3 regions of the Photobacterium sp. SP02 genome follow, and region 1 is predicted to be linked to each of the others. Evidence: riboswitches for the same ligand, from Rfam matches in the RefSeq annotation. Region 1 holds a riboswitch; each other region holds the start of a gene.
The links. Region 1 has a riboswitch for thiamine pyrophosphate ahead of thiC (phosphomethylpyrimidine synthase ThiC). Riboswitches for the same ligand answer to the same signal wherever they lie in the genome.
Positions count from the first base shown of each region.

Region 1 (10,534 bases):
TTGTTGGCTGTCTGTTAGAAGTCAGTGCTCAGTGTTTCTGCGGTAACAGGACAGATGTCAGCAAAGAAGGTAGGAACATTGAATCCATTGATGTTTTAATAAGCGATTGATAAAACTGTAAGTCATTTTAAGTCTCTAAGACTGGTAATTCTCGTTCAGCTGTATACAATACTTACCAATTCTAGGGGATTAGTTCAGCCCGGTAGAACGTCGGTCTCCAAAACCGAATGTCGGCGGTTCGAATCCGTCATCCCCTGCCAAATACAAAAGCCTCGTCTTCGGACGGGGCTTTGTTGTTTCTGAAGGTCAGCGCGATGCGCTGATGTCGGCGACTGGAACGCCAGCCCGGTCGATCCGTCATCCGCTGCCAGTTCTAAAGACCTCGTCATCAGGCGGGGTTTTTATGCCTCAATTTCACTCACAGGCATATGTTAGGGCTTGGAGTGAATCTCACTTCCGTTTAGACGCAATAGGCAATTCATCCGCTTATCCACGCTGAAGCAACTGAAATCCAACGAAGCAAGCAAATAAGCTCAGAGACAAGTTCAGCATAATATTTAAGCCAGCCTTGATATAGGCGCCTTGCTGGAGCAGTATCAGGTTATCCATCGAAAACGTGGAAAAAGTCGTTAAAGCGCCCAGCATGCCGATGCCAATCAATGGACGCCAAGGTGTCGCCTCTATCATACCTTGGTTAAGTGCCGAGCTCAGCATCCCCATAATCAATGAGCCGATGATGTTGACAGCCAGTGTCCCGTACGGGAACCCCTTGCCCAATAAAAGCACCGAAAGTTCAGCAATCAGGTAGCGTGAACAGGCGCCGACCGCCCCGCCAATGGCCACATAGCCCAGAATAATCAGTTGGTTCATAGAAAGCCCAGATGGTGACAGAATCATTACATGCTATGGTGAAAAGACAGGGTTAAAGCCTGATACCACAAAGCGACGTGCTTTTTCACATGAAGGTCTACATTGTGCACTAATCCTAGCAGGAGTAGAGATGCTTATGGGTATGTACCATACCATTTTACTGGCAATCAACCCGGATGATTTGAATGTAAAACAGTTGGTTGCAAAAGCAGGTGTGATTGCAGAGCAAAACAATGCGGATCTGCATCTGGCCTATGTGGAGCCTGGTGTAGGGAATGTCAGCTTTCTGGATATCGATTTACAGCTCGACGAGGCACATAATGAGCAGGAGCTGAAAAGAATGGCTCAGTTGTCTGATCTGGCAAAGCATTCACCACGTCCGGTTGCGGCTATCCATCTGGCCGATGGCGATGTTGCCAAGCATCTGATTGCGCTTGGAAAGGCGATTAAAGCCGATTTAGTGGTCACAGGTAACTACAAACCCGGAATGCATTGGCTGGGTGATATACGTTATGAGCTGGCGCAGCACCTGAAGTGTGATGTGCTGATCTGCCAGCAGAAAACGCTGTAGTGGTGTGGGGATGAAAAAGACGACTTGCTGAGCGGGTGATGCTTCCTTATACTCTTTGACTGAAACTTGTCGGAGTGCCAACTGGCTGAGACCGCATTGCGGGATCCGTTGAACCTGATCAGATTAGTATCTGCGAAGGGAACAAGAGAAAATCTTCTGCCTAGCTGTACCTTTAGCGTACTGCTGCTGTATCAGACGATGCGACACGCCCTACATGTGTCCGCCTCTTGTTTACGCGCCCATCCGTCAAGCAACTTCCCTAACTTTGAAAAAGGAAATTGCTATGTCGAGTCGCAAGCAAGCGAGACTGGAAGCGAAACAATTCATTGATTCACTCACCACCCAAGCCTATCCCAATTCACGTAAAGTCTATGTCACCGGCAGCCGGGATGATATCCGTGTCGGCATGCGTGAAATCGCTCAGGCCGATTCCCTGGTCGGCGGCGATAAAAACAATCCTATCTTTGAGCCTAATGAACCGATTCGCGTTTATGACACCTCAGGCTTTTATACCGATCCTGATCAATCCATTGATATCTATAGCGGGTTGCCGACACTGCGTGAAAGCTGGATCGAGGAGCGCGGCGATACCGAACTGCTGGATGAGCTGAGCTCCGCCTATACCAAAGAGCGTCTGGCCGACGACACACTTGAAGAGCTGCGTTTTGCCCACCGAGCCCGTGTACGCCGTGCTCAAGCTGGCCAATGTGTGACTCAGATGCACTATGCCCGGCAGGGCATTATCACCCCGGAAATGGAATATATTGCGATCCGGGAAAACATGGGCCGTGCTCAATACCGTGATGAGGTGCTAAACCAGCAGCATCCGGGACACAGCTTCGGTGCCAATCTGCCCAAAGATATCACAGCCGAGTTTGTGCGCCGGGAAGTGGCTGAAGGCCGCGCGATTATTCCGTCAAACATCAACCACCCGGAATCCGAGCCGATGATCATTGGCCGCAACTTCCTGGTGAAAGTGAATGCCAATATTGGTAACTCGGCCGTGAGCTCTTCAATCGAAGAAGAAGTGGAAAAACTGGTGTGGTCGACCCGCTGGGGCGGCGATACCGTGATGGATTTGTCGACGGGCCGAAATATTCATGAAACCCGCGAATGGATCATCCGCAACAGCCCGGTGCCCATCGGGACTGTCCCTATGTATCAGGCGCTGGAGAAGGTGAACGGTGTTGCCGAGAACCTGACCTGGGAAGTCTTCCGCGACACCTTGCTGGAGCAAGCCGAGCAGGGCGTCGACTATTTTACCATCCACGCCGGTGTGCTGCTGCGCTTTGTCCCTATGACCGCCAAGCGGGTAACCGGGATTGTTTCCCGCGGTGGTTCTATCATGGCGAAATGGTGCCTGGCGCACCACAAAGAAAGCTTTCTCTATGAGCATTTCCGCGAGATTTGCGAGATCTGTGCCCAATACGATATTTCCCTGTCGCTGGGTGACGGGTTGCGTCCCGGCTCGGTCGCTGATGCCAATGATGAAGCCCAGTTCAGTGAGCTGCGGACTTTAGGTGAACTGACCAAGGTAGCCTGGGAGTACGATGTCCAGGTGATGATTGAAGGCCCGGGACATGTCCCGATGCACCTGATCAAAGAGAACATGGATGAGCAGCTCAAGCACTGCCATGAAGCCCCTTTTTATACCTTAGGCCCGCTGACCACCGACATTGCTCCGGGCTATGATCACATTACCTCAGGTATAGGCGCGGCGATGATTGGCTGGTTTGGCTGCGCCATGCTGTGCTATGTCACGCCGAAAGAGCATTTAGGTCTGCCGAACAAAGACGATGTCAAAACCGGTCTGATCACCTACAAGCTGTGTGCCCACGCCGCTGATTTAGCCAAAGGCCATCCTGGCGCACAGGTGCGTGATAATGCCCTGTCTAAAGCCCGTTTCGAATTCCGCTGGGAAGATCAGTTCAATCTGGGGCTGGACCCGGATACCGCGCGCGCTTTCCATGATGAAACCTTGCCGCAGGAATCGGGCAAAGTGGCCCACTTCTGCTCTATGTGCGGACCGAAATTCTGTTCCATGAAGATCTCCCAGGAAGTGCGGGACTACGCTAAAGCGCAAGAAGATGCCCAGGTGATTCACATGCTCGATGATCCGCTGGAAGGTATGCGCCAGAAAGCGGAGGAATTTCGTGACAAGGGCAGCGAGCTCTACCACAAGGCTAAAACTCACGAGGAAGAACAGGCATGAGTGGTGTGATGCAACAGTCATTTCCTGTGATGGAGGGCGGCATCGGGCCGCTCTATCCTGTGGTTGATGATGTCCGCTGGATTGCCAGGTTGCTGCCGCTGGGGGTGAAATCCGTTCAGCTGCGGATCAAAGATCCGGCCCATCCTGAGCTGGAAGCGCAGATTATTGAAGCGATTCGTCTGGGCCGGGAGCACAACGCCCAGGTGTTTATTAACGACTACTGGCAGCTGGCGCTCAGGCACGGTGCTTATGGTGTGCATCTGGGACAGGAAGATCTGGCTATCGCGGATCTCGATGCGTTGCGTCAGGCGAATATCCGTCTGGGGGTATCGACCCGAACGGCGGCTGAGTTGCAACGCGGTCTGGCCCTGGCACCCAGCTATGTGGCGATCGGCCATATTTTCCCGACCCCGACCAAAGACATGCCAACCCCGCCGCAGGGGATCGCCCAGTTAAAAGAGCACCTGGACACTGTGGCCGGCCGTTACCCGACTGTTGCCATTGGCGGTATTGATCTCAGCAATGTTGCGGATGTCTGGCAGACCGGGGTGTCCTGTGTCGCTGTAGTGCGCGCCGTGACAGCCGCTGCGGATCTTGAGCAGGCACTGGCGGGATTTGCCGACAAGCTGGTGAGGGAGCCATGCTGACAGACGAGTCTTTTTTGCGCTATCAGCGTCAGGTGCAGCTACCGGAAATCGGTGAGCAGGGCCAGCAGGCCCTGCAACAGGCCAGAGTACTGATTATCGGCGCTGGCGGGCTTGGCGCCCCGGCGGCCTTATATCTGGCGGCGGCGGGGGTTGGCAGCCTGGTGATTGCCGATGGCGACCGTGTCGAGCGTTCCAACCTGCAGCGCCAGATTATCTACCGTGATGATAATCAGGGTGAGAGCAAAGCGCAGGCCGCCGTGGCGCAGGTCAAAGCGCTCAATCCGCTGATCCGTGCCCGCGCAGTGACGGCCAGGCTGGCCAAGCTGCAACTGGCGATGGAAATCAGCCTGGCGGACGTGGTGCTGGATTGCACCGATAACTTTGCCAGTCGTCATGCCATTAATCAGGCCTGCTTCGAACACGAAAAACGGCTGATTTCGGCGGCAGCGATACGCTGGCAGGGGCAACTGATGAGCTTTGATTTTCGCGCACAGCAGGGGCCTTGCTACCACTGCTTATTTCCTGAAGCGGAAATGCAAGCGCCGCAAAGTTGCAGTGAGACAGGTATTGCCGGGCCAGTCGTCGGCATTATGGGAACCTTTCAGGCGCTGCAGGCGGTGAAAGCTATCACCGACAGCGGTGATCTCTGTGTCCGCCAGTTCCGCCAGTTCGACGGCCTCAGCCTGCAATGGCAGCAGTTTACCTTGCCAGCCAACCCTCAATGTCCTGTATGCAGTAAGGAATCTTTATGACCACGATAACCGTTCTGGTGAACGACAAAGCCATGCAGCTGGCGGCGCAAAGCTCGCTGCAACAGCTGCTGGAGCAGCTGGCGATGCCGCTGGATGCGACGGCCGTTGCGCTCAATCAAGCCATTTTGGGCCGCGAGTTCTGGGCCGATCAGCGACTCAATGACGGCGATGAAATCGCCTTGTTTCAAGCCATAGCAGGAGGCTGACATGCTGACCATTGCCGATAAAACCTTTTCATCCCGACTTTTCACCGGTACGGGAAAATATGCCGGCCGGGACATAATGGCACAGTCAATTCTAGCATCCTGCTCTGAGCTGGTGACCATGGCACTGAAACGGGTGGATATTGATAACCGGGATGACGACATTCTTGCCCCGCTGCGCGAAGCAGGGGTCAACCTGCTGCCTAATACCTCGGGGGCCAAGAATGCCAAAGAAGCGATCTTTGCCGCGCAGCTGGCCCGCGAAGCGCTGGGCACCAACTGGCTGAAACTGGAAATCCATCCAGACCCGAAATACCTGATGCCGGATCCGATTGAAACGCTGGCGGCAGCCGAAGCGCTGGTCAAACAAGGCTTCATTGTGCTGCCCTACTGCCATGCCGATCCTGTGTTATGTAAACGGCTGGAGGAAGTGGGCTGTGCCGCTGTGATGCCGCTGGGCGCCCCGATAGGTTCAAATAAAGGGCTGGCATCGCGGGATTTTCTCGACATCATTATCGATCAGGCCCGGGTGCCTGTGATTGTGGATGCCGGGATCGGCGCCCCGTCACATGCGGCTGAAGCCATGGAGCGGGGGGCTGATGCTGTGCTGGTCAATACGGCGATTGCGGCAGCGGCGGATCCGGTTGCGATGGGGCTGGCCTTTAAACTGGCAGTGGAGAGCGGTCGGATGGCGTACGAAGCCGGCCTGGCCGGTAAAGTCAGCCATGCCGTGGCGTCCAGCCCGTTAACTGCGTTTTTAGACGCCAGCGCGTAAGGAGACGCCATGAGTTATGTGGATGTATGGCGGCAGCTGGACTGGGATGATGTCCGGATGTCTATCTACAGTAAAACAGCTGCAGATGTCGAGCGGGCACTCAGTAGACGAAAGCGCGATCTGGAAGATTTCAAAGCACTGATTTCGCCTGCGGCAGAGCCGTATCTTGAGCAGATGGCGCAGCAGTCGGCCGTACTGACGCGGCAGCGTTTTGGCCGGACCATCGGGTTTTATGTCCCTTTGTACCTGTCGAACCTCTGTGCCAACAGCTGCACCTATTGCGGCTTTACCATGGAAAACAAGATCAAGCGGCGGACGTTAAATCTTGACGAGATTGAGCGGGAATGTGCGGCGATCAAGGCACTAAACTTCGATAATGTGCTGTTGGTCACCGGTGAGCATGAGCGCAAGGTCGGCATGGCCTATTTCCGCGAATGTGTGCCGGCGATTAAACGCCACTTCAGTTATCTGTCGATGGAAGTGCAGCCGCTGGATCAGCACGAGTATGCTGAGCTGAAAACCCTGGGGCTGGATGCGGTCATGGTGTATCAGGAAACTTACAGTGCTCCGACGTACGCCAAGCATCATCTGCGCGGCAATAAAATGGATTTTGAATACAGGTTGGCAACGCCGGATCGGCTGGCACGCGCCGGGATCGACAAAATCGGTATTGGTGCCCTGATTGGCCTGGAAGAGTGGCGCACAGATTGCTTTTTTACCGCCAGTCATCTGGATTATCTCGAACGCACTTACTGGCAGAGCCGTTATTCGATTTCCTTCCCGCGCCTGCGGCCCTGCACGGGTGGCCTGGAGCCGAAATCAGTGATGAGCGACCGCCAGCTGGTGCAGCTGATTTGTGCTTACCGGCTGTTTAATCCTGAAGTCGAGCTGTCGATGTCGACCCGGGAATCGCCGCATTTTCGCGATAATGTGTTGCCATTAGGGATCACCAGCATGTCGGCGGGCTCCAAAACCCAGCCTGGCGGCTATGCCGATGATGAGCCTGAGCTGGAGCAGTTTGCGATCAGTGATGAACGTGCCGTAGCTGAGGTTGCTGATGCGGTGAAGCAACACGGTTTTGAGGTGGTGTGGAAAGACTGGCATCACGCGTATTCCGGACTGCCGCTGTAAGTCGGTACTCGGGTTTATGTTGATAACAAAATCAGGCTGATGGATTCATCAGCCTGATTTTTTGATTTATTCGGTAAAGACCGCATTGACTTTGGCGTCATAGCGGGCGGTGATACCGGACGAGTAATGACGGGCCGTCAGCTCCACTTTCAGCGTCTGGACTTCAACTGGCTGATCAAAAAAGACCGACAAATTGCCGGAGGGATATTTCAGGTAAGTGGGGTAAATCCGTTCATTGTTTTCGTTGTAGAAGAAGGCCACGACAGACTGATTCCGCGCATTGGCTGTGGTATCGACCATCAGTTCCAGCGACTTCACTTTTTTATTGTTGTAAGGCGTGATTTCCAGCCATTTGGTCACAGGCGTGCCGAAACCGGCATAGATTGAGGTGCCTGCCGCCAGCGTCTCATCAAAATCGATCACCGGATCGTGATCCGGGAAGCTGGTGGCGTCGTTGGGTTTGCTGTTACCGAAATATTCCTGCATCAGAGTAAAACCGTCACCATCATAGTCGGTATAGGCATCCAGCCCGACAACCTCATAGGTTTTTTTCCACCAGGTAGGCAGGCGATCATTGTCTATGCTGCTGCTTTCGCCAAAGTTAAAGCGGAAGTTACCGTCAAAGCGCTGGCTCGGCTTGCTGAAATCGGCGTTATAGAGGGAGATAACGGCGCGGTAACCATTCTGGTAATACTCATTGGGTGTATCAAAATGTATTTCGCCCCAGCCCGGACGACAGTCCAGATAATGCAGTCGCTGGCTGGCGGCATTGTAAATACTGATTGTACAGTCCATGGCGTTGGGTTGGTTGTTATCAAAACCCAGCGTGACCAGATGGCGTCGGTCAGCAGGCGGCAGGGAAAAGTTAACGGTAAAGTTGACACGCTGGCCTTTGCTTAAGGTCTGGCTGACCGATTTGGTATAGCTTTCCAGGTGCGGGTTAGTATTGGCGAAGGCGGCAAAAGATAAGCAGCCTAACGCATAGAGAACATATTTTTTCATAGCATAACCTTATGAATTCTAGTGAGTATAATTTCATCGGGGATGCTAACGGCATTATTATGTTGTGAAAACAATCAATAGTGGTGGTTGTTACTAGTGTTCTGGCTTTTATGTGTTTGATTAACTGAAGTGTGAGCCTGACAGTGATAAAAAAGCCCGGCGCACAGATGGCCGGGCTGAGAGTGTGAAGATCAATAGATTTCAGTGTTAACGGCTGAGCGGCGCCGTGGCTTGCTGCAGCCAGCTCAGATCCTCACCCTGCAGTGATGGGCTGATCACCTCGAACACGGTTTGATGGTAACGGTTCAGCCAGTTGAGTTCTGTCTCGGTCAGCAGGCTGAGATCCACCAGGCGGCGGTCAATCGGGGCACGGGTCAGCGACTCGAAGCCCAGCACTGTCATGTCACCCTCGGTTGCCACTTCCACCACCAGTTCCAGGTTTTCGATGCGAATACCAAATGCATCGGCGCGGTAATAGCCCGGTTCGTTGGACAGTACCATGCCCGGCAGCAGTGCGGTTGGATTCGGTGCTTTTGAAATACGCTGCGGCCCTTCATGCACATTGAGGAAATGGCCGACACCGTGGCCTGTGCCGTGGTCGAAATCAAAACCATGGGCCCACAAATGCTGACGTGCCAGCGCATCAAGCTGAGAGCCTGTCGTGCCACGGGGAAAACGGGCGGTTGCCAGCGCGATATGGCCTTTCAGCACCAGGGTAAAAGTCTGCTTCACTTCGGCATCCGGCTCACCAATGGCGATGGTGCGGGTGATATCTGTGGTGCCGTCCGGGTACTGGCCGCCTGAATCGACCAGGTAGACATTGTCCATTTGCAGGACACCCGGCTCAGGCTGGTTGTTGTGGTTGTAGTGACACATGGCCGCGTTGCCGCCAGCTGCGGAAATGGTGTCAAAGCTGACATCCGTGCAGCTTGGGTCTTGAATGCGGAACTGCCACAGCTGATCGGCCAGTGTCGCTTCGTCCAGCAGGTTGCCGGCCGCTACCTGACGGTCGACCCAGGCCAGGAATTTGGACACGGCAACACCATCGCGGATGTGACTGGCTTTCATGCCGGCCACTTCAGTGGCGTTTTTCGCCGCTTTTGGCAGCATGCAGGGATCGGCACCTTCAATGATGACCGCGCCAGCGTCACGCAGTGTCTGTCCGGACCAGGCATTGCTGGTGGCCGGATCAAGCAGCACCCGCTTGCCGCTCAGGGCTGCCAGGCTATTTTTCAGGGTTTCCGGGGCCTGAACGCGAACGCCTTCGCCGACATGCGCCGCAAACTCAGCAGGCAGGCGGGCTTGATCGATAAAGAAATCGACGCTGGCGTCCTGGTGCAGAATTGCCGCTGACAGCAGTACCGGCAGGCAGTGCACATCGCTGCCGCGCACGTTGAGCAGCCAGGCGATGCTGTCGAGCTGGGTCAGCAGTACGGCATCGGCTTTTTGTTTCTGCAGGCTGGCCGCAATTTGAGCACGCTTCTCGCTGCTGCTCTGGCCGACATAATCCAGGCCCATCAGGCGGGCATCTGACAAGGTCGGGGCCGGACGGTCGTGCCACAGGTCGTCGATCGGGTTGTTGCTGATCAGCACCAGCTGCTGATCTTTGTCGAGATGTTGCTGGACGCGTGTCAGCCAGGCGCCGCTGTGCAGCCGGGGATCAACCGCGATTTTACTGCCGGCCGGCAAATGCGCTTGCACCCAGTGCATCGGGGGCTCTTCAATCAGATGACGGTATTCAAACACATCGCCCGGCACTTGCTTGCGAACCTGAACCACATAGCGGCCATCGACGAACATGGCCGCTTTGTCACGGCCGATCACCGCCGCGCCGGCCGAGCCGGTAAAACCGGTGGCCCACAGCAGGCGCTCGTTGTGTTCGGGAATGTATTCACCCAGGTATTCGTCTTCATGCGGGATCACCAGGGCGTCAAGCTGTTCCGCTTCCAGCCACTGGCGAATCTGTGCCACGCGTTGTGAGATCACTGATTGCATCAGTCTATATTCCTTTCTGTTGTTGTCATCCGAATGGGGATGCTCTAAACCTGCCCCTTGGTCACCCTGACGGCAGCAGCAGGCCGATCCGGTAACGGTAGCGCTTTTAAAGTGAGGCTGCAATTATCGACTGGACAATTCGCGGCACCCGTTAATGATTATCTGCCGTAACCAGCAATGGCCAGGATCATTCTCTTGATGCTGCGGCCAGAACAGGGTGTAGGCCATTGCCGGCAGCGGGGTCGGCAGCGGCAGTACCACCAGATTGAGCTGAGCGGCGACATAGTCGGCAAAATGGCTCGGCGCCGTAAAAATCAGATCCGTATGGGTACACAAGCTGGCGGCACTATTAAAGTCTGGCACATACATGGCGATG
Region 1 covers NZ_JASJOJ010000040.1:29,657-40,190, reverse strand. Annotated here, with positions in the region: tRNA gene P0Y67_RS15895 (tRNA-Trp) at 184-260, shown strand; gene crcB (fluoride efflux transporter CrcB) at 487-870, opposite strand; gene P0Y67_RS15885 (universal stress protein) at 1,001-1,441, shown strand; TPP riboswitch at 1,502-1,599, shown strand; gene thiC (phosphomethylpyrimidine synthase ThiC) at 1,725-3,653, shown strand; gene thiE (thiamine phosphate synthase) at 3,650-4,300, shown strand; gene P0Y67_RS15870 (HesA/MoeB/ThiF family protein) at 4,294-5,052, shown strand; gene thiS (sulfur carrier protein ThiS) at 5,049-5,258, shown strand; gene P0Y67_RS15860 (thiazole synthase) at 5,260-6,030, shown strand; gene thiH (2-iminoacetate synthase ThiH) at 6,040-7,161, shown strand; gene P0Y67_RS15850 (hypothetical protein) at 7,228-8,163, opposite strand; gene P0Y67_RS15845 (aminopeptidase P family protein) at 8,371-10,158, opposite strand; gene P0Y67_RS15840 (LysR substrate-binding domain-containing protein) at 10,282-10,534, opposite strand, start outside.

Region 2 (10,534 bases), on a different contig from region 1:
TTTTTATCAGTCAGATCTTATGGTTAGGCTGAAATTGTTTATTTCGCTCATCAAAAAAAGGAACCTAAGATGATAAAAACGTCAGTATTAGCACTTGCATTGTCAGCTGTCTTTGCTGCACCTGCGATGGCTATTCCTGCTGCAGACCTGGACCAGCTTGGTCAGGGGTTGGATGTGACTTACACCGTTTTGGATAACACTCAGGATGACTGGGTCACTTTCCGCGCTAAAATCGATTTCACAAACCAAAGCAGTAAAACATTACCAGCGACGGGTTGGTCAATTTACTTCAGCCATATCCGTATGGTTGAAAGTGTCTTAACCGACCAGGTGAAAATCAGCCATGTCAATGGTGATATGTTCAAGATCGAGCCAACCGCAAACTTTGTCCCTCTGGCTCCTGGACAGTCGCTTGCCATTGAGTTTGACGCTGCAAACTGGCAGGTAGCAAAAACGGACGTGATGCCGAACTGGTATTTTGTGTCTGAAGATCAGGGTCAGACCATCACGTCGCTGATCACCAGTACCAGTAACCGTGTGAATGGTCTGGTACCTACCAAGCCATCAGAAGAACTCCCATTCGTGGCTGATTTTTCAACGCCACAGCAATGGAAACGTTATGGCAGTGCTGCCATAACCGACTTCTACGATCCTTTTACCGCACAAGACAGATACCAGCGTAATGCTGATCTCAATGTCATCAACAATGCCAGCGGTGTTATTCCTACTCCAGCCGAAATGACGCTCGGCGCCGGTGATGTCACACTGGATTCAACCTGGGTTATCGTCTACGGCAATGGTTACGAAGATCAGGCCATGTTCCTGGCCAATCAGTTAGGTGTAACCGCTGTGCCCTGGTCGCCCACAACGCAAAAACGTATCAATATGGGCTGGAGCCAGGTCAACATCAATAGCGTACAAAAATGGGAAGAGGCTTACAGCCTTAACGTCGACGCCGCTAACGAGATCATCACCATAGGGGCAGCGGATGCAGCAGGCGCACTGTATGCTTCCCAGTCTTTATTGCAATTAGTCGAGGGTAATAAAGTCCCTGAGGTGCAGATCACCGATGCACCCCGCTTTGCTTACCGTGGTTTTTCCGTCGATGCCGTCCGAAATTTCCGAACTAAAGATGCGATTATCCAGCTGCTTGATCAAATGGCCGCATTCAAGCTAAACAAACTCCATCTGCGTCTGGCTGACGACGAAGGCTGGCGCATAGAAATTCCAGGTCTGCCTGAACTGACAGATGTTGGCGCAACACGCTGCCATGATCCGGAAGAGAAAGCCTGTATTTTACCTTTCCTGGGTGCAGGCCCGGATGGTTCACCTGAATCCAACGGCTATTACACTGCCACGGACTATCAGGACATTCTTAGCCATGCCGCTGCCCTCAATATTGAAGTCGTGCCTGAGATCGACATTCCCGGCCATGCACACGCCGCAATCAAGGCGATGGAAGCCCGCTATGATCACTACGCGGCTCAGGGGAACATGGCAGAAGCGAACAAATACCTCCTGACCGATTTTAACGATACCACTCAGTATCTGTCGGTTCAGATGTTCACAGACAACGCCATCAATGTGTGTATGGAATCGTCTTATAACTTTGTTGATGCAGTGGTTAGCGGCCTCGTCAACCTGCATCAGGGCGTTCAGCCACTCAAAACGTTCCACTTCGGCGGTGACGAAATTGCAGGTGCATGGATTAACTCCCTGGCCTGTCTGGATTTCATTGCCAATAATACTGATGGTGTCAACAGCGTATCGGATCTGAGCCGTTACTTTGTCGAACGTATTTCTGTGATAACTGCCAACTATGGTCTGGATATGGCTGGCTGGGAAGACGGGCTGATGCACGATGGTCAGGTTTACCCACGCTCACAAATGGCAAACAACCAGCTGTGGGGCAACGCATGGCAAAATATCTGGGAATGGGGCGTTGCAGATAGGGCATATAATCTGGCCAATAACGACTATAAAGTCGTCTATAACCATGCGAGCCACCTGTACTTTGACCACCCGTATGAGCCCGATCCAAACGAGCGTGGCTACTACTGGGCGCCACGTTTTACCGACACCCGTAAAACCTTTGGTTTCATGCCAGACGACGTCTTCGCCAATGCTGACTTCACCCGTGCCGGTGCACCGATTACCAAAGCAGAAGTGGTCGCATTAGCTGGCGTGAAAAAGCTGCTCAAACCGGAGAATGTTCTGGGCCTTCAGGGATCGCTCTGGGCCGAAACAGTCCGTACCGAAGACCAGTTTGAAGGGATGATCTTCCCTCGCGTACTGGGTCTGGCTGAACGTGCCTGGCACACTGCAACATGGGAAGCCAATGACAACGCAGGCATTGCGCTGGATGAAACCGGACGTAACGCCGATTACAACCAGTTCGCCAATCTGCTGGGTCAGAAAGTGCTGCCCAAACTGGAGCAAGCCGGTATCGCGTTTAACCTGCCGGTTCCAGGCGGTGTTATTGAGAATGGTGTACTTCAAGCCAATTCGACTTTCCCTGGCCTGACTATTGAGTACTCAACGGATCAGGGCACGAGCTGGCAGTCGTACGACCATCTCAACCCACCCGCTGTCGCGGCAGGTGTCCAGCTGAGAACCGTTTCAGGTCAGCGAACCAGCCGGGTAACAACGGTTAACTAAGACCATACAACCGACTTACAGAGCTCCTGCGGGAGCTCTGTTTCATTTAATGCTGACGCTCTGACCCTAATCTTATTCCGACCATACCGCCAGTTCATTACCGCTTGGCTCAGTGAAGTGAAAACGTCTGCCGCCCGGAAATGAAAAAATCGGCTTCACAATCACCCCGCCCGCGGCGATCACCGCCTGTTCGGTGGCTTCTAAATTGTCGCTGTAAATCACAATCAGCGCGCTGCCTTTCTCAACCTGAGAAGACAACGGCGCGGCATAAAATCCTCCATCCAGCCCCTGTTCTGAAAATGCGGCATATTCATCACCATAATCCATGAATGACCAGCCAAAAACGCGCTCAAAAAATGCCTTGGTCTTGGGTATATGACTGGCGGGAAATTCAACATAGTTGATTTGATGGTGCTTTTTCACTGGCTCTGCTCCTTAATGGCTGATTCAACATACATAATCTACAACGAAATCTTAGCTGAGTTTGCATCTGTCAACTTGTCAGTCATCAAATTGGTGTAATTCTTTTGCTTTCTGAGAAACAACAAGGTTAGAATGGCCAGCGCGAAAAAGTGCTTAAGTGTCAAGCTTCAGCACATCGCATCAGATTTAGAGATACGTTAGTCGGGGAGCCGTAAGGCTGAGACCACACTGTGGGACCCGTTGAACCTGATCCAGTTAATACTGGCGTAGGGAACTAGCAGAATTGCCTGTCACCTTCTCATCCTGACCAGGATGCTCCGAAGTGTAATCCGGCGACTGTTCGTCACCCCTGCGTAATCAAGCGATGATTTTGATAGCAAGGGATGCCGATGAACACGTCCACAATAACCAAACCTTCTCAGTCAGATAGCCCTGCTCGTACTCCGATTACACTGACCATTGCCGGTTCAGACAGCGGCGGCGGTGCGGGCATTCAGGCAGACATTAAAGCGATTTCCGCAACAGGTGGCTATGCCTGCTCCGTTATTACTGCACTGACGGCGCAAAATACACTGGGTGTATCCGGCATCTTTCCTGTCAGCCCGGCATTCGTTGAACAGCAATTGGATGCCGTTTTCAGTGATCTCGACATCCGGGCCGTCAAAATAGGTATGCTGAGCGATGCTGGCATCATCCAGGCCGTCGCAAAGAAACTTCGCCAGTACCAGCCTGAATTTATCGTTCTGGATCCTGTCATGGTAGCCACCAGCGGGGATCTTTTACTGGAAGAAGACGCGATCAGTACCCTCAAAAATGAACTGATCCCTTTAGCCACTCTGATAACCCCCAACCTGCCAGAAGCTGTCACACTCACCCGCTCCACTGGCCGGCATATCGATCCATCAGCCCTGCAGCATACCAATAAAGAATGGCTTATCGAGCAACTCAAAACCATCAGCAGCAATGCTGTATTGCTCAAAGGCGGACACTGGGAACAGGACACATTCAGTACCGATTATCTGATCACAAACAGTGACACCATCACTATTTCTGCCAAGCGCATCGCCACCCGAAACACCCATGGAACAGGGTGCACTTTATCCGCCGCGATCGCCTCCTACCTAGCACAAGGCTGCCCCCTCTCTGAGGCTGTCCATAAAGGTAAAGAGTACCTAACCCAAGCACTGTGCCATGCCGATCAGCTCCGCATTGGTCAGGGACACGGGCCAGTCCATCACTTCTACGCACTTCATCCGTCAAGGAATAAACGATGAATACAGTGAAGCCCTCGCCCGACACTCAGCCTCATTGTTTAGGTGTCAGCGTAAAACAGCTGACATTGTCCTTTTCAGGTCAAGCTGCCCCTTTATTCAGTCAGCTGGATTTAACACTTCAGGCCGGAGAATGGCATTGCATTCTTGGGCGGAGTGGCTGCGGTAAAACCACTCTGTTGCGGCTTCTCGCCGATCTGTTACCGAAAGATGTGGCATGGCAGGGTGAGCTGTCTACGTCGGATGCCCGGGGTATGAGTGATCGCGTCGCCTATATGGCGCAACAGGATCTGCTGCTGCCCTGGTTAAATGTACTGGACAATGTCTGTTTCAGTTTCAGGCTCAAACAAGGTAAAGCCAGTGAAGCCGTGCAGGAACGTGCCATTCAGCTTCTCCAACAGGTCGGGTTAGGTGAAAAATTGCACGCCCGTCCATCACAACTGTCCGGAGGAATGCGACAGCGCGTCGCGCTTGTGCGTACCTTAATTCAGGACAAACCGCTGGTTTTAATGGATGAACCGTTTTCCGCCCTGGACGCCGTGACAAGATATAAACTCCAGGATCTCGCCGCTGAATTGCTGGCTCAGCGTACTGTACTGCTTATTACTCATGATCCTCAGGAAGCACTAAGGCTGGGTCATCACCTCTTTTTAATGCAAGGCAAACCGGGCCGGTTAGCGCGCTTGTCCGTTCCCGAAGGCACACCGCCGAGAACCATCAATGCAGAGCTGGCTGTAAAACAACAGGCCATTATCGAGCAACTTTCCGGTCTGGGTGAGCACTATGTCTAAAGAACTCGCAGAAAAACCTGCTGTCACAACAATGAATTTCCGCCCCTTTTTTCATCATTCCCTGAGTCGTCTGGCGATCAGCTCGGTGTTTCTGATCGGTTTCTGGCAGGGTATTGTCAGCCTGTTTCAGCTTCCCGGCTTTATTCTTCCAGAGCCGCTCGCCGTATTTCGCAAATTAATTCAGCGCCATGATGTCCTGCTCAGCCATGCCAGTGTCACTATCAGCGAAATTGTCCTGGGGTTAGCCTTCGGCCTTGGCATTGGTCTTATCTGCGCGCTATTGATGCTGCTTTTTAATCCGGTTAAACGCTGGCTGCTACCTCTGCTGATCGCCAGTCAGGCCGTTCCCGTTTTTGCCATCGCCCCTATTCTTATGCTCTGGCTGGGCTATGGCATTGCATCCAAAGTGGTGATGGCGGCCATTATTATTTTCTTTCCGGTCACCACTTGCTGCTATGACGGTTTGCGGCACACGCCCCAGGGCTATTTAGATCTCGCAAAGACTATGAATGCCACAACATGGCAAATGTTATGGCATATCAGGCTGCCGGCGGCTCTGCCTGCCCTGGCTTCGGGTATACGGGTTGCCGTTGTTGTCGCCCCCATTGGCGCTGTTGTCGGTGAATGGGTTGGCGCCAGCGAAGGGCTCGGCTACCTGATGCTGCAAGCCAACGCCCGCATGATGATCGATGAAATGTTTGCCGCCTTGCTGATTTTAGCCGGGCTCTCTGTGTCGCTGTATTTTGCGACAGATTACCTGCTTAAACGCGCTATCCCCTGGCTGCCAGAGAATGGCCAGTCACAATAAATTTCGTATTAGACAAGGAAAAAAATTAATGACCTACTTACCTGCCCGAAGTGCAATTGCGCTTGCCATTGCCAGTTTTGCCAGCCAGGCTCAGGCAAAAGACATGACCTTAATGCTGGACTGGTTTGTCAACCCGAATCACGGCCCTATCATTATTGCGCAAAAAAACGGCTTGTTTGAAGAGCAAGGTTTAAACATTAAGATTCAGGAGCCCGCAGACCCTTCCATGCCAGCCAAACTGGTGGCGGCAGGAAAAGTGGATTTGGCGATATCTTACCAAACCAGTCTGACGATTGATGTGGCTGCAGGGCTGCCGCTGATCAGGGCGTCGACTTTAATCGCAACGCCGCTGAACACCCTGATGGTGCTTGATAATAACAAGATCAATACCATGGCTGATTTGAAGGGGAAAACGATTGGTATCGCCATTGCCGGCAATGAAGAGGCAACCGTCGGCACTATGCTGAAAACAGCAGGCGTCAGCTTCACTGACGTTAAGATCGTTAACGTCGGATGGGCGCTTTCCTCATCACTCGCCTCCGGTAAAGTTGACGCCATATGGGGCGGATTACGCAATTTTGAATCTAACCAGCTGGCGCTGGAAGGATATAAAGCAAAATCATTCTTCCCGGAAGAACATGGCGTGCCTCCCTACGACGAGCTGGTGGTGGTTGCCAATAAAAACCAGTACAACGCAGAAGATCTGAAAAAGTTTAATCTCGCCATAGAGAAAGCCACACAATATCTCATCAATCACCCGGATAAAGCCTGGCAAACTTTCATTTCCTATTCTCCCGACACACTGAATAACGAATTAAACAAACTGGCCTGGCGCGATACGTTACCTCGCTTTGCCCTCCGCCCTGCTGCCGTGGATCAGGAACGCTACAACCAGTTCTCCGCGTTTATGTATAAACACAAGATTATCGACAATGCACCGGCAGCAAAAGACTTTGTGCCCACCTTTTGATTCAGCCTTTACCCAACGTTGACAGGGATGGAATAACAGATGACATATCAAGATTTAATTCAAGCCTGCCAGGATGACTGGCAAGCATACACTCACCACCACTTCGTGGCACAACTGGCACAAGGGTCGTTAGATTCGGCGGCCTATCTGCATTATTTGAAACAGGACTTCCTGTTCCTGAAACATTATGCCCGCGCTTATGCCCTTGCCATTTATAAAGCAACCACACTGGAAGAAATGCGCCGTCCGCTGCCCAGTTTACAGGCGCTTATCGGCAGTGAAATGCATCACCATGTGACCTATTGCCAGCAGTGGGGGTTAACTGAATCGGACATGGAAGCCGAGGCTGAAGATGTCGGAACCGTGGCCTATACGCGGTATGTATTAGACACAGGTATGGCCGGTGATCTTACTGATCTATTTACTGCGCTGGCCCCATGCGCGATCGGTTATGCCATGATCGGTGAAAGGCTGATTCAAGCGCCAGACACCCGTATTCAGGACAACCCTTACGCCAGCTGGATTCAGTTATATGGCGGCGACAGCTTCCAGCAAGATGTACAAACCAGTATCCGGCACCTGAACGAGCTGCTTGAGCCAGTATCACTGTCAAGTCTACGAGGCCGGCAGCTCATCAACATTTTCCGAACGGCTACCCGGATGGAAATTGCTTTCTGGCAACAGGGGCTGGACGCGGCTTAATTTGGTTTGTGGAAGGGATTGGTATTGATCCCTTTTTCATGACCACGTGTGAAGGATATTCGGTTTCGCGACAATTTCTCTTTTAAATTCAGATTACAAGACGGCTGGATTCACAGATCTGGCCTATCTTGTATACATGCTTTGTTTCCGTAAACACACTATTTGCAGGGCAGCAGCATGGCAGCAGAAAGTAAGCAAGTCGCCGTCATCGGGTTAGGCCGCTTTGGTATGGCACTTTGCCTTGAACTCAATCAGCAAGGTGCTGAGGTTCTGGCTATCGACATTAATGAAGATCTCGTGCGTAAAGCCGCTGAGCATGTCACTCAAGCTATCGTCGCTGATTGCTCTAATGAAGATACAGTGTCTGAGCTCAAGCTGGATGATTACGATATCGCCATGGTGGCTATTGGCGATAACGTTAACGCCAGTATTCTGACCACCCTGATTCTGAAAGAATCTGGCGTTAAGCAGGTTTGGGTCAAAGCAAAAGACAGGTATCACGCAAAAATACTGCATAAAATTGGCGCAGATCGTGTCGTTATGCCGGAAACAGAAATGGGGCAACGCATTGCCCGTATAATGCTTGATACCCGTATTTTCCATTATCTCGAATTGGGCAGCGGACTGGCCATTGCCGAAGTTGTGGTGCTAACCACTATGATGGGTAACCCGCTTTCTTCCCACCCCTGCTGCCAGGGACAACACACTCACCTTTTAGCATTAAAACGCGGACCAGAACTTCGCCCTCAGCCAGAAAAAGACACCAGAATGGAAATCGGCGATATTCTGATCATCGCTGGTCCGGAATCAGAACTCAGCGAATTGTTTAAACGCATATGAAAGGTTTCGTTGGCAAAGGCGGAATTTTTCACCTTAAAACACCGCATAAGCAATCACCTTGGTCTGAACCGAAAATAATCATTGTCAGCTTTCTTTCTATCCTGTTACCTGCTTCGGTATTGCTGACCTTGCCCCTCTTTTCTCAGACAGGATTAAGTTTTGTCGATGCGCTGTTTACCGCAACGTCAGCCATCAGTGTCACAGGGTTAGGCGTGGTCGATACCGGTACGCATTTTACGCACAGTGGAAAAGTGCTGCTGATGATTCTGATGCAGATCGGAGGGCTGGGACAGATGACCTTATCAGCCGTGCTGCTTTACCTGTTTGGCGCGCGGCTCAGTCTCAAACAGCAAGCTGTTACTAAAGGTGCTTTAGGGCAAGAGAGCTCGATCAATATTCGTCGTCTGGTCATCCTCATCATGCTGTTTACGTTAGTTGCTGAAACGGTAGGAACCCTCATTCTGGCTATCAGATGGGTGCCTGAATTTGGTTGGTCCGAAGGACTTTTTACTGCGGTATTTCACGCCATCTCTGCGTTTAACAATGCCGGCTTTTCACTGTTTTCTGACAGTATGACAAGGTATCAGGACGATACCCTGCTTCTGATGACTATCTCTGTGCTGTTTATCTGCGGCGGTCTGGGTTTCACTGTGGTTGCTGACTTGTTTAAGTGGTCAAAAACACGACACCACAAACTGCGTTTGCATTCTAAACTCATGCTGGTTGCGACCCCGGCCCTGCTTTTGTCCGGTACTTTGCTGTTTTGGGTACTTGAAAAGAATAATCCCGCCACGCTTGGTCACCTACCAACCGGCTTGCAGTGGATGAATGCATTCTTCCAGTCAGCGACTGCCAGGACAGCCGGCTTTAACTCTGTGGACATCTCGCATTTTTCACAACCAGCACTTTTGGTCATGATGGCCTTGATGTTGATTGGCGCCGGGTCGACATCAACCGGCGGGGGGATCAAAGTATCCACTTTCGTCGTGGCTATTCTGGCGACAATCACCTTTCTGCGTCAGCAGAACAATGTTGTGCTGTTTAAACGAACAATCGCCTGGAGCACGGTGCTCAAATGCCTGGCGATTATTGTTGTCAGCGGCTTAATACTCATACTTGCCATGTTTTTACTAATGCTGACTGAGAAGGCTTCCTTTGATCGGGTAATGTTTGAAACAATTTCTGCTTTCTCAACCGCAGGGTTAAGCGCAGGACTGAGCGGATCACTGTCGGAACCGGGAAAGGTCATCATGGTTGTCGTGATGATAACTGGCCGTATCGGTCCGCTTACGCTGGCTTATCTGCTTGCAAGACCGACAACAACACAACTGAAATACCCGGAAGATAACGTCTATGCGGGTTAATGGTATTTGTTACCCGCCTGATTCTGCAAAGCCAGCAGACCAAGCAGCACACTGACGCCGTTATCAACCAATTCGTACTGTCGGGCTTTACCCAATACACGGATACCCTGCATTTGCATCACCAGAAAATGGCTGAATTGCTTCGCATCTGTGCTCATGCTCCATTCGCCCTGTTCCTGCGCGTTTTGAATAGCAGTCTGAAACCGCCCGGCCAGTGTATTGAACAAGACTCCGCCCGACGCCAATACAGTCTCATCGCAGTGCGCACGTTCGAGTAAGGCATTTTGCATAAAGCAACCGCAAGTCTGCTCGCGCTGCAATGACGCAAACCGCTTCAGATAAGCCACTATGTCCTCATACCCTGCATTTTCATGCAGCAGTTTATGAAGAGGAGGAAATGACACTTTCTTCAGGTAATAATCTAAGGCTTCGCTGAATAAGCTCGCTTTATCTGTATATGTGTTGTAGAGACTGAACCGGTTAATGCCCAGACACTCAACCAAATCTGACACAGATGTATCCGCATAGCCTTTCAGCCAAAAAAGCTCCATTGCCTGAATCAGCTTTTCTTCTCTATCAAAATTTTTGGTCCTAGCCATATTCTTATCTCTCAGGGTGCTATTTTTGTACTGTCACACTTGACGTAAAGCACTTCAATAACTTAGATTTTATTCTAACTGATCATTCCGTTAAAGAGAAAACCATGA
Region 2 covers NZ_JASJOJ010000003.1:44,491-55,024, forward strand. Annotated here, with positions in the region: gene P0Y67_RS02055 (family 20 glycosylhydrolase) at 70-2,658, shown strand; gene P0Y67_RS02060 (VOC family protein) at 2,731-3,081, opposite strand; TPP riboswitch at 3,274-3,371, shown strand; gene thiD (bifunctional hydroxymethylpyrimidine kinase/phosphomethylpyrimidine kinase) at 3,471-4,355, shown strand; gene P0Y67_RS02070 (ABC transporter ATP-binding protein) at 4,352-5,143, shown strand; partial or broken gene P0Y67_RS02075 (ABC transporter permease) at 5,202-5,951, shown strand; gene P0Y67_RS02080 (ABC transporter substrate-binding protein) at 5,980-6,921, shown strand; gene tenA (thiaminase II) at 6,961-7,623, shown strand; gene P0Y67_RS02090 (potassium channel family protein) at 7,801-8,463, shown strand; gene P0Y67_RS02095 (TrkH family potassium uptake protein) at 8,460-9,827, shown strand; gene P0Y67_RS02100 (TetR/AcrR family transcriptional regulator) at 9,824-10,426, opposite strand; gene P0Y67_RS02105 (glutathione S-transferase) at 10,531-10,534, shown strand, end outside.
Region 2: it holds a riboswitch for thiamine pyrophosphate, as region 1 does, so the genes downstream of both, thiD (bifunctional hydroxymethylpyrimidine kinase/phosphomethylpyrimidine kinase) here and thiC (phosphomethylpyrimidine synthase ThiC) in region 1, are expected to answer to the same signal.

Region 3 (10,534 bases), on a different contig from region 1:
CAGCGCCTGAATGGCCGAGTCCGCCCCCCAGGCCACATGGGGGGTCAGCAGCAGGTTGGGCAAGGCTGCGTTTGCCAGCAGCGGGTTGGACGCGTCGGCGGGCTCCCGGGTAAACACATCGCACCCGGCACCGCCCAGGTGGCCGGATCGCAGCGCCTCAACCAGATCCTCTTCGTTAACCAGCCCGCCGCGGCCGGTATTGATCAGCAGGCTGCCGGGCTTCATGTGTGCCAGCTCTGGTGCCGCAATCAAATTTGTTGTTTCCTCACTGAGCGGACAGTGCAGCGTAATCGCATCGGCGGTTTGCAGCACCTGCTCAAAAGGCAGGTAGCCCGCGCGGCACTGGCTGGCACCTTTGCGCTCGGCAAACACGACTTTCATGCCAATCGCTGCCGCCAGCCGGGCGACCGCCTGTCCCAGACTGCCGCTGCCGATCACTCCCAGCGTGCTGCCGGCCACATCGCCAATCGGGTGGCTGAAAAAACAAAACTGTTTCTTCTCCTGCCAGACGCCGGCCTGAATATCTTTGTGGTACGCAAACAGGTTGCGTTTGAGCGCAAACAGCATGGCAATGACATGCTCCGGCACCGAGCCGGTGGCATAACCGCGAATGTTACTGACCACTATGCCGTGCTCGCGGCAGTAGTCCAGATCGACATTATTGGTGCCTGTGGCGGCAATGGCGATCATTTTCAGCTGCGGCAACTGGCGCAGCGTGTCAGCATTGAGCACCACTTTATTGGTGATGGCGATGGTGGCCTGTTGCAGCCGTTCAACAAGCTGCGCCGAAGAGGTGGTCGGGTATTCCTGCCAGTGGTGCGCAAAGGCCGGGCGGGGCAGGGTGATCTGATGGGGGATGGTATCGCGATCGAGAAAAACTATCTGGTGCATCACTCTGGCTCCCTGCTGATGCTGTGGTTGATGGCACACAGTAAACACCAGCGAGGGGCAGGCTGCAAGTTGGGCAAACAAGTCTGCCGACTCAGAGGTCGGCAGCTAAGGCCGGTTGTACTTTACAGCGTCCGCTCGGGCGCGTCGGGATAGAATTCGCACGGTGCGAACACATGACGTGCTTCGTTGCTGTAGGGGTGGAAGAAGCTCAGTTCCGCCGCGTGCAGTTGCAGGCGGGGGGCCAGTGCTTTGGCCTGATCATGGGCATAGAAACCATCGCCCAGGATCGGGTGGCCCAGCGCCAGCATGTGGACGCGAAGCTGATGAGAGCGTCCTGTGACCGGGCGCAGTCGGACTAAACTGCTCAGGCCGTCACTGGCAATCACCTCATAATGGGTCACCGAGGGTTTGCCGTGCTCAAAACAGACTTTCTGCATCGGGCGGTTGGGCCAGTCGCAAATCAGCGGCAGATCTATGGTGCCGCTTGGCTGCTCTGGTGTGCCCCAGACCCGGGCGTAATAGACTTTTTCGGTCTGACGATCACGGAACTGGGCTTTGAGGTGCCGTTCGGCATCCTTGTTGAGCGACAGTATGATCAGGCCGGAAGTGGCCATGTCCAGACGATGCACAATCTGCGCTTTGGGATGCTCGGCCAGCACGCGGTGAAACACGCTGTCGGCATGCGCCGGATCGCGGCCGGGATTTGACAGCAGACCGGAAGGCTTGTTGATTGCTATGATATCGCGGTCGACATACAGAACATCCAGCCAGGGATCGGTAGGCGGGTTATAGTCCAGCGGTGGTAAGGGGTTCATGTTCGGGCTATCTCAGGTTGTACGCACAGGCAGCGGCGAAATGGTAACACAGGGCGGCAGGGAGTACCTACCGCCCGGATAGTGCTGTATCAGTTATGGCTGACGGCGATGACACGCAGCGAATCGAGCTGAATCTGGGCTTTGCTGATGTAAGCGGTCAGATCCTGAATCTGGCTTTGCAGCAATTCCAGCTCATCGTCCCGGATGTTAGGGTTGACCGATTTCAGGGCCTGCAGACGGGCCAGCTCGGCGCCCAAAGTGATTTCCATCTCCTGCTGCGCGGCCTGGCGTACTTTGGCCAGCTCAGGTTCGATCAGCTGATCGCCGGCGGCAATCAGGGCATGGATGTCTCTCTGCACCGAGTTGACCAGTTTGCTGCCCAGATGGCGGTTGACCGGACTCAGCTGACGGTTGAAGCCTTCGAACTCGACTTTATCCGACAGATTATTGCCTTTGGCATCCAGCAGGATACGGATAGGCGTGTGCGGCAGGAAGCGGCCGATCCCGGATTGTTTCGGTGCCTGGGCATCGACCACGTACACCAGCTCCAGCAACAGTGTGCCGGCGGGCAGCGCCTTGTTCTTGAGCAAAGACACAGCAGTGGTGCCGACACCTTCCGACAGCAGCAGGTCAATCCCGCCCTGAATCATAGGGTGTTCCCAGCTGATAAAGTGCATGTCTTCACGCGACAGCGCGGTATCACGGTCAAAGGTAATGGTGCAGCCATCCTGCGGCAAACCCGGGAAACTCGCTACCAGCATGTGCTCAGACGGGGTGATCACCAGGGCGTTTTCGCCTCTGTCATCCTGATTGAGGCCCACGGTATCAAACAGGCCGAGCGCGAAGGTCACCAGATTGGTGTCGCCGTCTTTGGCGGCAATCTGCTCGACCAGCTCTCGGGCGGCATCGCCACCGTTGGAATGGATCTCCAGCAGACGGTCGCGGCCCTGCTCCATTTTGCTCTTGAGCTCAGTGTGCATGCGGGCACTGTCGGCGATCAGCGAGTCCAGCGCCTCAGCACTGTGGTTTTCACTGGCCAGCAGGGTGATCAGCTGCGGCTGAATCGCTTCATACACCGCACGGCCTGTCGGGCATGTTTCTTCAAAGGCATTCAGCCCCTCGTTGTACCAGTGCGCCAGCAGCGCCTGCGAGGTGCCCTGCAGATGCGGCACATGGATCTCGATATCCCGCTGCTGGCCGATGCGGTCCAGTCGGCCGATACGCTGTTCCAGCAGATCCGGATTATTTGGCAGATCGAACATCACCAGCTGGTTGGCAAACTGGAAATTGCGGCCTTCAGAGCCGATTTCTGAACACAGCAGCACCTGCGCGCCGTCTTCTGTCTGAGCGAAGTAAGCGGCCGCTTTGTCGCGGTCGAGAATCGACATGCCTTCGTGGAACACAGTGGCGCGGATGCCTTCTTTTTCGCGCAGTGCCTGCTCCAGATTGAGCGCGGTTTGCGCGCGGGAGCAGATCACCAGCACTTTTTCATTGCGGTTGGCTTTGAGGAAATCCAGCAGCCAGCTCACCCGCGGGTCGAAGTTCCACCAGGTGGCCGATTCGCCTTCAAATTCCTGATAAATATCTTCCGGATACAGCAGCTTGAGCACTTTTTGTTCTTCGCTGATTTTCCCCATCATCATGCCGGCGACACGCATGGCCGTGCTGTACTGCGACGGCATCGCCAGCGGGTACAGATTGAGGTGACGCTGAGGAAAACCCTGCACTGCCGCGCGGGTGTTGCGGAACAGCACACGACCTGTGCCGTGGCGGTCCATCAGGTTGTCGACCAGCTCCTGACGCGCGGCATGCTGGGCGTGTTCGTCGCCCTGGGTGGTCAGTGTGTCCAGCAGCGGGGCAATGTCCTGCTCAGGCAGCAGATTGATCAGTGTCGCGCGGCTGTCGTCGTCCAGTTTTTTGCCAGCCAGCAGGTCTGACACCGCATCGGCGACCGGGGCGTACTGGCGCTCTTCATCGAGAAAGGCATCGTAATCGTAGAAGCGATCCGGGTCGAGCAGGCGCAGGCGGGCGAAGTGGCTCTGATGGCCCAGCTGATCCGGCGTGGCTGTCAGCAGCAGGCAGCCCGGGGTTTTCTCGGCCAGGGCTTCCACCACCTGGTACTCACGGCTCGGCGCCTCTTCACTCCACACCAGGTGGTGGGCTTCATCGACTACCAGCAGATCCCAGTCGGCGTCCAGCGCCTGTTCGAAACGGCGGCGGCTCTTGCGCAGAAAATCCAGTGAGCACAGCACGTATTGCGCGGTATCAAACGGATTGGCCGCATCGGCAATCGCCTCGACACAGCGCTCTTCATCGAAGATAGAAAAATACAGGTTGAAGCGGCGCATCATCTCAACCAGCCACTGATGCTGCAGGGTTTCCGGCACCAGGATCAGAATACGCTCGGCACGTCCTGCCAGCACCTGCTGGTGGATGATCATCCCGGCTTCAATGGTTTTACCCAGGCCCACTTCGTCGGCCAGCAGGACACGGGGGGCAAAACGGCGGCCCACTTCATGGGCAATGAACAGCTGGTGTGGGATCAGGCCGGCACGCATCCCGCACAAGCCGCGTAGCGGGCTCTTGTGCTGCTGGTGCTGGTTTTTCAGGGCGCGGTAGCGCAGGGCGAAACGGTCCATACGGTCAATCTGACCAGCGAACAGCTTGTCCTGCGGCTTGTTAAAACGGATCTGGTTGCTGAGGAAGATCTCGCGCAGCGACACATTTTCTTCCCCGGTATCGGTACGGGTGCCGATATAGGTCAGCACCCCTTGTTGTTCTTCCACTTGCTCGACCCTGAGCGACCAGCCTTCCTGACTCTCAGTCACATCACCGGCGTTGAACATCACGCGGGTGACAGGGGCATCATGGCGGGCATACACGCGATTCTCTTCGCTGGCGGCAAACATAAGGGTGACAGTACGCGCATCCATGGCGACCACAGTTCCTAACCCTAAATCACTTTCCGTGTCACTGATCCAGCGTTGACCCAAAGCAAATGGCATAGTGGACAAAACCTTCTAAATATTTGAAATCAAGGAGAATTGGATCCCGGCGACGATGAATATATCAACTACACTGAAATTAAGTGTAAGCCACAAATGGCGCCGGCAAAAAAGGGGCTAATGGTACTGCATGATGGGAGCCAGGTCACGGGCTAAGTGATGGACCCACCAAGTGAGAAAATTGTCACAATATTTTCATTTTTTGCGGTCATTAATGAAAAGCGGGTTTAGGCTTATTAATGATAGCCTTTGCCAATGGCTATTTCAGGTGAACAAGGAGACGTCTATGGACGATGCTGATAGGAAAGTCTTTGTACTTGATACCAACATCCTGTTACATGAACCCCTCGCCATCTACTCTTTCAAAGAGCACGACGTAGTGATTCCCATGACGGTCCTGGAAGAGCTCGACCGGATCAAAGACAGCAAACGCGACGTTGCCCGCGATGCCCGTGTTGCTATCCGCGCCCTCGAAGATATCTTCCACGATGCCACACCGGAACAAATCTCAGCCGGGATCCCCCTGACCGAGCAAGGTGATCACAAAGGCCGTATCGCGATTTTCGCCGATTACGAAATTCACGAGACTGTGCATGCCTTTGCCGACAAGGCCGGTGACAACCGGATTCTCAACGGGGTGCTCTACCTCCAGAATCATTATGCGCCGCGCAAGGTGGTGCTGATCACTAAAGACATCAATATGCGCCTGCGTGCCAAAGGCGCCGGGGTGTTTTACGTTGATGATTACCGGTCAGATCAGCTGATTGATGACGTCAGCCTGCTGACCAAAGGGTTCCACCGCTATCCGGCCAGTTTCTGGGAGCGTGTGGGTGAGTGCCATTCTGAAAAACGCGGCCGCTCGACCTTGCATACGCTGCCGCAAGAGCTGTTTGAATCGCCCTTCGTCAACCAGTACCTGATTGATGAAGATACCGATTTCGCGGCCCGGATCCAGAGTCTGGACGGGGAAATGGTCACCCTGAAAGATCTGGGGCATGAGCGCCTGATGCACCGCCAGGCATGGGGCATTCATCCGAAGAACATCTATCAGGGCATGGCGATGGACGCGCTGCTCGATCCTGATATCGATCTGGTGATCCTGACCGGTCCGGCCGGGTGTGGTAAGACGATCCTCGCGATGGCTGCCGCACTGGAGCTGGTGATAGAAAAAGGCATGTACGACAAGATCATTGTCACCCGCAATACCCCGGACATTGCTGAATCTATCGGTTTCCTGCCGGGTACGGAAGAAGAGAAAATGATGCCCTGGCTGGCGGCAGTGACAGACACCATGGAGGCCTTGCATAAGCACGATGTCTGCACTGACGGTTCGATGAAATATATCTTCGAAAAAGCCAATATCCAGTTCAAATCGATTAACTTTATGCGCGGCCGCTCTATCCAGAACGCTTTCGTGTTGCTGGATGAGTGTCAGAACCTCACGGCTTCACAAATCAAGACCATCATCACCCGCTGTGGTGAAGGCACTAAGCTGGTTTGTTCCGGTAACCTGGCGCAGATCGATTCCACTTACCTGTCGCCTGTGACATCAGGCTTAACCTATATCGTTGAACGATTTAAGAATTTCGAGGGCAGCGCCAATATCTACCTCAATGGTGTGGTGCGCAGCCGTCTGGCGGAATTTGCTGAAGAAAATCTGTAATTCACTGGGCGGGATCCGCTGAGCGGATCTTAAGCATTCATCGCCCGAGGTACTTCCTTAATCTTTCATCTTCCGGCTCCCCCAGCACTTGCTGGGTGGGGCCGCATACCCGGATTTCCCCCTGCTCGACAAAGGCACAGTGATCAGCAATTTTCAGCGCATCGTCCGGACTGTGGGTGATCATCAGCACAGTGATCCCGGCTTCCTTGGCCAGACTGGCGATCAGATCCAGCATTTCTTGTCGCAGCGCCGGATCCAGCGCGGAAAACGGCTCATCGAGCAACAGCAGAGGACGGTGCCTGACCAGACAGCGTGCCACAGCCACCCGCTGTTTCTGACCGCCGGATAACAGCTCTGGCAAGCGATCCAGATAACGGCCAATGCCGACCCGTTCTGCCGCGTCTTTGACTGATGCTTTGTCAGCCGCGCTGAGGCGCAGTCCGGGATGGATTCCCAGGGCAATATTGTCAAACACGCTCAGATGAGGAAACAGGTTGTGATCCTGAAACAGGATCGACAGCGGCCGCTCGGCCGGATTCTGCCTGTCGATCACGTCACCGTTGATCCTCAGCTCTCCGCTGTCCGGCTTGAGAAAACCGGCGATCATCGCCAGCAGGGTACTTTTGCCCGCCCCGCTGGGGCCGATCACCGCCAGAATATCTCCCGGCGCGACCGACAGATCAAAGCTGAGCTGCATCGGCGCCTGATTATGGTGACGGTAACAATGGCTCAGTTGCGACAAAGAGAGCATAGGTGAAGTCATAAGTTATCCGTTAGCAGTGCGGGCAGACGAGGGAGACCGGGACAATAGCAGGCTTTCCACCACAGTGAAAATGCCCAGGCTGAGCAAGAGCAGCAGCAGAGCGGCAACGGCGGCGGCATCCATCTGATAGCTGTCCATCAGCTGGAACAGGTACAGGGGCAGGGTCTGAAAATCCTGGCTGCCGAACAGCGCAATGGCACCCAGATCACCCAGCGACAACACGAAGCTGATCGCCATCGCCTGGGCCATAGGTTTGCGCAGTGCCCGCCATTCCACCAGATACAGGCGCGGCAGGCCGCGCATGCCCAAACTCTGGCACAGCGGGTTGTATTGCTGCGCGAGATGCAGCATCGGCTGGCTCAGGGTTTTGATGACATAAGGCAGTGCCATCAGGGCATTGACGGCCACGACCACCCAGAAGGCCGAGGCGAAGACGTCGGTGAATTCGCGCAGCAGCAAAAACAGACCTGTGCTGATCACCAGCCCGGGTGTGACCAGAATAATGGTGCCAATCAGCTCCAGCCCGTCGGCAGAGAGGCGGTAGCGCTGCAGCCGCCAGTAACGGCTGGCACAGAGGATGGCGATCCCGCTGATCAGTGCCAGCAGGCAGGCCAGCAGCGCGATTTGCAATGAATGGCTGATCGCCTGCCACAGGGCGGGGGTGCTCAGCAGCTGCGGCAGCTGGGCATTGAGCCCGGCGCTCAGTACTGCCAGCATAGGCGGCAGAACTAACAGCAGCACCAAGCCAATCCAGCATCCGTCCCACACTCTGGCCGAGCCGCTGTCGAGGTAATTCGGATGCCCCTGGCGAACCCGGCCGCTGAGCGTGGACAGCGGTTTGGCAAAGCGCTGGCTGAACAGCACCAGCGAGCAGCACAGCAGCATCTGCCATAACGCCAGCATGGCACCGGCGGCTAAATCAAAGTCGTATCTCAGCGCCTGATAGATAGCCAGCTCGATCGTGGTGGCTTTCGGGCCGCCACCGAGCGACATAATCACCGCAAAGCTGGTAAAGCACAGCATGAACACCAGCCCGGCGACCTGAGGCAACTGCTGACGCAGCCGCGGCCAGGCAACCAGCCGGAACAGTGGCCAGCCTTTCATGCCCAGATGAGCGGCGAGCTGATGCTGTTCGGCCGGAATGCTTTCCAGGCTTTGCAGCAGTAAACGGCTCGCCAGCGGCAGGTTGAGAAAGACATGGGCGAGAAGAATGCCGTTGAGACCGTAAATGCTGAACGGCAGGGTCATGTCCAGCCTGGCCAGTGCTTGGGCCAGCAAACCGCTGTTACCATAGATAGCCAGCAGACCAAACACCGCCACCAGTACCGGCAGCACCACCGTCATGGCAAACAATCTGAGCAACACAGTCCGGCCCGGAAAACGGCGCCGCGACAGAGCGTAAGCGACAGGGATCGCCGGAATCACACTGAGCAGGGTCGATAACAGGGCCTGTTGAAAGCTGAAGGCCGTGACATGACGCAGGTAAGGATCCTGCCACAAGCTGAGCGGTTGCAGTTCGGTGGCCTGACTCAGCAGCGCGCTGAGCGCCCCGCCGACCACAAGCAGTATCAGCCCGGCGCTTAACAGGCCGGGCAGGCTGGAACGGGAGAGTAACAAGGTCTGTCCTATTGCATTACAGGTGCATTACTGGGTCAGGGCCGTCTGCCACTCGCGAATCCAGCTTTTACGCTCTTTCGCGACTTCATCGGCGGAAAATTCCAGCGACTTGGCAGGCAGGGTCAGGGTGCTGAACCCTTCAGGCAGTTCCTGGGCGGTGACCGGATACATCCAGTTGCCCGTTGGAATGTGTGACTGGAAGCCCGGCGTCAGGATGAAGGTAAGGAACTGCTCGGCCAGCTCACTGTTGCGGCTGTTTTTGAGCTTGGCGGCAACTTCCACCTGCATATAGTGGCCTTCGCTGAAGTTGGCGGCTTTGTACTTGTCTTCGTTCTCGGCAATCAGGTGGTAGGCCGGTGAGGTGGTGTAAGAGAGCACCAGATCGGTCTCGCCGTTGAGGAACATGTTGTAGGCCTCTGACCAGCCTTTGGTCACAGTCACGGTTTTTTTCGCCAGTTGCTGCCAGGCCGCGGCGGCTTGGTCGCCATAGACAGATTTCACCCACAGCATCAGACCCTGTCCCGGCGTTGAGGTGCGGGGATCCTGATAAATCATCGTCAGATCGTCGCGCTCAACCAGCGCTTTCAGGCTCTCTGGCGGGTTATTCAGTTTCTTGCTGTCGTAAATGAAGGCGAAGTAACCGTAATCGAAAGGGACAAAGGTGTCATCCTGCCAGCCGCCCGGAAGGGTGACCGCCGCCGTATCCACCTGGTGAGTGGTCAGCAGGCCGGTTTTTTTGGCTTCCGTCATCAGGTTGTTATCCAGCCCTAACAGCAGATCGGCTTTGCTGCTTTTGCCTTCCAGTCGGACACGGTTGAGGATCGACACACCATCGTCCAGGGCGACAAACTGCAGATCGCAGCCGCACTGTTTCTCAAACGCGGTTTCGATGGCCGGACCCGGTCCCCAGTCCGCGGTAAAAGAGCTGTAGGTGTAAACGGTCAAGGTCGGTTGAGCGGCGGCGGCAGACGTGGCGGCAGCCAGCAGGGGTAAGGTTATCAGTAGGTGTTTCACAAAGCGCTCCTGAGTTCCTGTAAGACAGGGAATTCCGATTTCTTCAAGGCGCGGGGTTGAGTGAGAGGGAGAATCTCCCCGGGAAGGCACGAAAGGGGTAAAGGTGTGCTTTCTTGTCTCTCAGTTTTTCTCAATTCCTCCGCCAGCATGATCTGGTTCAGGTTCAATGGGTCCCGTACGCAGTACGATCTCAGCCCTAAGACTCCCCATGAGAACGGCTCTCATTGTAAACGCGGCCGGCACAGGTTGCCAGCCACAATTGCGGCCGGCTGTGAATCCTGAGCTGCAAGTTAACTTGTCAGGCGAGGCTATTTGATCTCATTGAGCCGCCAGTCGTAATCGTAACTGGGCGATACCAGCGTCACCGGCCGATTGAGGTAAGTGTTCAGATGCTTTTGCAGTTCAGCCAGAGTACCGAAATCACTCTGATACCAGTCATAAATCGACGACAGGCGGACGCTCTGGCCGCGCACATCAACCCCTTTATCGCTGTTGATAAAGCGTTTGGCAGCTTGGTCGAGCTGTTCGTTCAGTTTATCGGCCTGCATGACCTCAGGGAGCAGATCCGGGCAGCCCAAGCTGGCACAGTTCACCACATAGTGAATACGCTCGTCCTGCCAGATAGGGCGCAGGATCCTGTGTTCAATATCATTGAGCGACAGTTTTTGTCCGCTGATGGTGATCAGCTTTTCATCCCAGGGACCGAAGCTGAACATGCCGCCGAGTTTGGTGATCGAGCTGACCGGATAGTTGTCCAGAATCACTT
Region 3 covers NZ_JASJOJ010000007.1:89,984-100,517, reverse strand. Annotated here, with positions in the region: gene P0Y67_RS05185 (D-2-hydroxyacid dehydrogenase) at 1-891, opposite strand, end outside; gene rluA (bifunctional tRNA pseudouridine(32) synthase/23S rRNA pseudouridine(746) synthase RluA) at 1,014-1,706, opposite strand; gene rapA (RNA polymerase-associated protein RapA) at 1,796-4,711, opposite strand; gene P0Y67_RS05170 (PhoH family protein) at 4,998-6,374, shown strand; gene thiQ (thiamine ABC transporter ATP-binding protein) at 6,412-7,125, opposite strand; gene thiP (thiamine/thiamine pyrophosphate ABC transporter permease ThiP) at 7,141-8,754, opposite strand; gene thiB (thiamine ABC transporter substrate binding subunit) at 8,782-9,768, opposite strand; TPP riboswitch at 9,885-9,987, opposite strand; gene P0Y67_RS05150 (DUF547 domain-containing protein) at 10,077-10,534, opposite strand, start outside.
Region 3: it holds a riboswitch for thiamine pyrophosphate, as region 1 does, so the genes downstream of both, thiB (thiamine ABC transporter substrate binding subunit) here and thiC (phosphomethylpyrimidine synthase ThiC) in region 1, are expected to answer to the same signal.